DNA from 2 places in the Viridibacillus sp. d25.2 genome. Region 2 is predicted to be linked to the other one. Evidence: riboswitches for the same ligand, from Rfam matches in the RefSeq annotation. Region 2 holds a riboswitch; the other holds the start of a gene.

What was found. Region 2 has a riboswitch for S-adenosylmethionine ahead of ACZLO7_RS04930 (methionine ABC transporter ATP-binding protein). Riboswitches for the same ligand answer to the same signal wherever they lie in the genome.
Region 1: another riboswitch for S-adenosylmethionine. It lies ahead of ACZLO7_RS20890 (O-acetylhomoserine aminocarboxypropyltransferase/cysteine synthase family protein); the one in region 2 lies ahead of ACZLO7_RS04930 (methionine ABC transporter ATP-binding protein).

What each region holds. Positions count from the first base shown of each region.
Region 1 covers NZ_CM196652.1:4,272,193-4,274,401, reverse strand. The annotation lists gene ACZLO7_RS20895 (NADPH-dependent oxidoreductase) at 110-841, opposite strand; SAM riboswitch class I at 1,035-1,148, shown strand; gene ACZLO7_RS20890 (O-acetylhomoserine aminocarboxypropyltransferase/cysteine synthase family protein) at 1,265-2,209, shown strand, end outside.
Region 2 covers NZ_CM196652.1:1,008,763-1,010,971, reverse strand. The annotation lists gene ACZLO7_RS04935 (methionine ABC transporter permease) at 1-223, opposite strand, end outside; gene ACZLO7_RS04930 (methionine ABC transporter ATP-binding protein) at 216-1,241, opposite strand; SAM riboswitch class I at 1,368-1,474, opposite strand; gene ACZLO7_RS04925 (thioredoxin family protein) at 1,531-1,839, opposite strand; gene ACZLO7_RS04920 (toprim domain-containing protein) at 1,851-2,195, opposite strand.

The DNA.
Region 1 (2,209 bases), 1.2 Mb from region 2:
TGATTAAGTGAAGTGAAAGAGATGATGCGTATTAAAAGGAATCGAATTAGGTCAACTACAAATTAAAAACCTCTGAAACTAGATGTCCCTAATTTCAGAGGTTCTTTTATTACTTCCAATTAAATCCTTTTTGTGCCAAAAATTCATTAATATGTGGTCGGCGTTGCTCTATTAAGAAGTCAGCCATTTGTTTTGTCCAGGTAGCCATTTTACGATTTGATCCACGACTAGCGTAGTAAGCTTCCATTGTTGCATCATATTCATCTAGCAATGTGTCATATTGTTCTACATCATAATTATTTTCATGTAGTACAGCTTCTACTGGTAAACGGGGTTTTGTTTCATTTCGCTTCGTAGGTACACCGATTGTCATAGCAAACAAGGGGAAAACGTATTCTGGAAGCCCGAATAATTCGCTTATTTCATTTGGATTATTACGCGCTCCACCAATATAACAAATACCATAGCCTTGGTCTTCAGCAGCAATAACGAAGTTTTGAGCGAAAAGTGCAACATCTGCAACACCTACAAGTACGTTTTCCGCAGAGTCAGCAATAATTTCTATACCATTTTTTTGACCAGCAACTTGCAGTCGTTTAAAATCTACACAAAATAAAAACGAAGCACCTGCTGTTCCAAATTGGAACTCATTATTTGAAAGTTCTCCAAGTTTTTTCTTCTTATCTTCATCCGTAACCCAAATGACGCTGTATGCTTGTACGAAATGCGAGCTTGCCGCCATTTGTGCTGTTTCAATTAAATCGATAACGACTTCTTTAGGAATAATTTCTCCTGTATATTTGCGTACAGAAGAGTGACTACGTAGTAATTCTTTTACCATAATTCGAAACCCCTTTGTGAAATAAAAATATTTACTTTCTTTAGGCTACCATAATTTAAAGTCTACTTAAATTAATTTCATATGAGTAAACAGAGTATCTATTAAAATAATTTTCAGAAAAAACAAATAAAAGTATTGACATCAGTTTGATATATCTTCTATACTTGTCAACAAGATGGAACTGAATCAAATACTCTTATCAAGAGCGGCGGAGGGATAGGCCCTGCGATGCCCAGCAACCGGTGAGTGATGAACTCACAATGGTGCTAATTCCTACAGATTTTTAATCGGATCTGACAGATAAGGGGAGGAAAAATTGCGTATGCAACCCTCTTCTTAGCGAAGAGGGTTTTTGTTTTTCCATAAAATCCTCATCACACCTCCGATTTGCCATCTTAAAAAAACATTTAGGAGGAATAAATGATGACTAACTTACGTCCAGAAACTTTATTATTACACGGTGGCCAAGTAGCAGATCCAACAACAGGTGCACGTGCAGTACCAATTTATCGTACAACTGCTTACGCTTTTAATAGTACGGAGCATGCTCAAAAACTATTTGCGCTTGAAGAACCCGGTAATATTTATTCTCGTATTATGAACCCAACTGTCGATGTATTCGAAAAACGCGTTGCACTTTTAGAAGGTGGAACAGCAGCAGTAGCACTATCTTCAGGAATGGCTGCTATTTCATTTTCAATTTTAAATATTGCTCGTGCTGGAGATCATATCGTTGCTTCGGGTAGTTTATATGGCGGTACATATAATTTATTAGCCAATACTTTACCGCGCTATGGCATTACAGCTTCATTTGTAGATGAAAGAGATCCTGAAAATTTCCGTTCAGCAATTCAAAAAAATACAAAAGCGATTTATGTGGAAACAATCGGTAATCCAAGTTTAACTGTAGTAGATATTGAAGCCTTGGCAAATATCGCGCATGAAAATGAGATTCCATTAATTGTTGATAATACATTCCCATCACCATATGGTTCAAATCCAATCGAGTTCGGAGCAGATATTGTAGTACACTCTGCAACAAAATGGATTGGTGGACACGGTACAGTTATCGGTGGAGTCGCTGTTGATGCTGGAAAATTTGGTTGGACACAAGGGAAATTCCCTGACTATACTGAGCCAGATGCATCTTATCATGGTATTCGCTATGGTGTTGATGCTGCAAGTGCTGCATTCGCAACTCGTCTGCGCGTTCAATTACTACGTGATTTTGGTCCAACATTAAGTCCTGACAATGCATTCCAATTAATTCAAGGTCTTGAAACGCTACATTTACGTGTACCACGTCACAATGAAAATGCACAAAAAGTTGCAGAATATCTACGTAGTCACGAAAATGTAGAGTGGGTT
Region 2 (2,209 bases):
TAATGAAAGGAATCGAGCGGAAAATATTCACTAGCGAACCTGTTAACCAACTGACTAATTTATTTGCCCATAATTGTTGGGGGCTTGTCAAAAATAGCAAAATACCTAAAGCTAAACCAATTACGAATGTGAAAACTGTAGCAATACTTGTCATATATAGTGTTTCTAATGTTGCTTCCCACATTTTCACCCAATCTACATTCGGAAAGAGATCATTAAGCATTTTCGATCACCTCCGTTTTTACTCCATGTTCATTCATATATGTCACTGCTTTTTGTACATTATCCTTGTTACCATCTAGCTGTACGATGAGCGTACCATATGGACCACTCTTCGTTTGCGATATATTCCCATGGACAATATTCACATCCAGATTAAGTTCACGACTCAAATGTGAAATAACTGGCTGGCCAGTTGAAGAACCTACAAAAGTTAATTTCACAAGTGTTCCTGATGGGTAGTTTTCAATAATTTGTCCAATTGATTCTTTACGCTCGTTTGTGTCAGTAATTTGAGATACAAAGCGTTTTGTAACATCTGCTTGCGGTGATTGGAATACTTCTAGAACATCACCGTTTTCTACGACTTGCCCTGCTTCCATCACAGCCACACGATGACAAATTTTACGGATTACATGCATCTCATGCGTGATAAGTACAATTGTTAAGCCTAACTTTTCATTGATATCTACTAGTAAATCTAAAATTGAATCCGTTGTTTCAGGATCAAGCGCTGAAGTCGCTTCATCACAAAGCAATACTTCTGGATTATTAGCTAATGCTCTTGCAATACCAACACGTTGCTTTTGACCACCTGATAGTTGAGAAGGATATGCTTTCTCTCTTCCTTTTAAACCAACTAATTCAATAAGCTCTAATACCTTCTTTTGACTCTCAGCTTTAGATAAACCTGCAATTTCTAATGGAAATGCTATATTTTCTTCTACAGTGCGTGACCAAAGTAAATTGAAATGTTGGAAGATCATGCTGATTTTTTGACGTGCATTACGTAACGCAATTCCTTTAATCGATGAAACTTCCTGTCCATTTACAACAACTTTACCGGATGTCGGTTGCTCCAAACCATTTAATAAACGAATGAGCGTACTCTTACCCGCTCCACTGTATCCAATAATGCCGAATATTTCTCCGTTTTCAACAGATAAATTCACATCTTTGACAGCAGTTAACTCTCCGTTAGCGGTTTTATATTTTTTCATTACATTTTCTAACTTAATCACTGTCATACCACCTTTATTTTAAAACTAAAAAGTATGCACTTTCTAATGGCATCTTTTTGAAATTAAAAAAACCCTTCTGCAGATAAGCAGAAGGGTTCAACGCAATACTATATACGTAAAACCGTTCTCTCATCTTCCAAAGTAAATACTTTGTGTGATTTGGCACCGTGTCATATAAATATGACGGTTGCCGGGCTTCATCGGGCACTTCCCTCCACCTCTCTAAATAAGAGTAACGACAATATTTAATTAGTTATGATTGCTACTTTATCACGCTATTACTTTAACGTCAATCATTTAATTGTAATTTCTCAAATAAATAAGGTACTGATTGAAATGCGTAGATTTTATCGCGGATTTTACCATTTTTTGAAATAATTAAACAAGGGACACTTTCAATTTCATAATCAAATGCTACGTCTTGTATATAATTTAAGTTCGCTTTACCAATCGGAATATCATTTACGACATGCTTTACAACATCCATCATTTTCGACGCAACTGCACATGTACCACATAATGGTGTATACAAATAAAAAGCCGAAAGCGATGATGTTTTCATCATCTCTTCCCATTGTTCACGTGACCATTCTTCCATGTTTGTCATTCCTATACTATAAGATATTCTTTATGAACTTTAAAATCTGCAGCTAATAATATTCTAGCTAAATGTCTTCTTGGAGTAGCTTCTACTTGTTTATAAGTAGGGGAGGTGTGTAAATAACGAGCATTTGGGAACTCTCTCTTAAAAAGAGCACGGAGTTTATCACCAGATGAATCAGCATCAAAAAACGCATACATCTCGTAATCATCATAGAGTGCCAAGATCTCTTCTAATCGACTTGCACTAACGGTTCCATTCGTACATATTATCGGAATATTTTCTGCTAGTATTGGCGCAATTTTCAATTTATCTTGGCGCCCTTCCACGATAATCAGCTTGTTAAAAGTCATATATACCCTCCTAA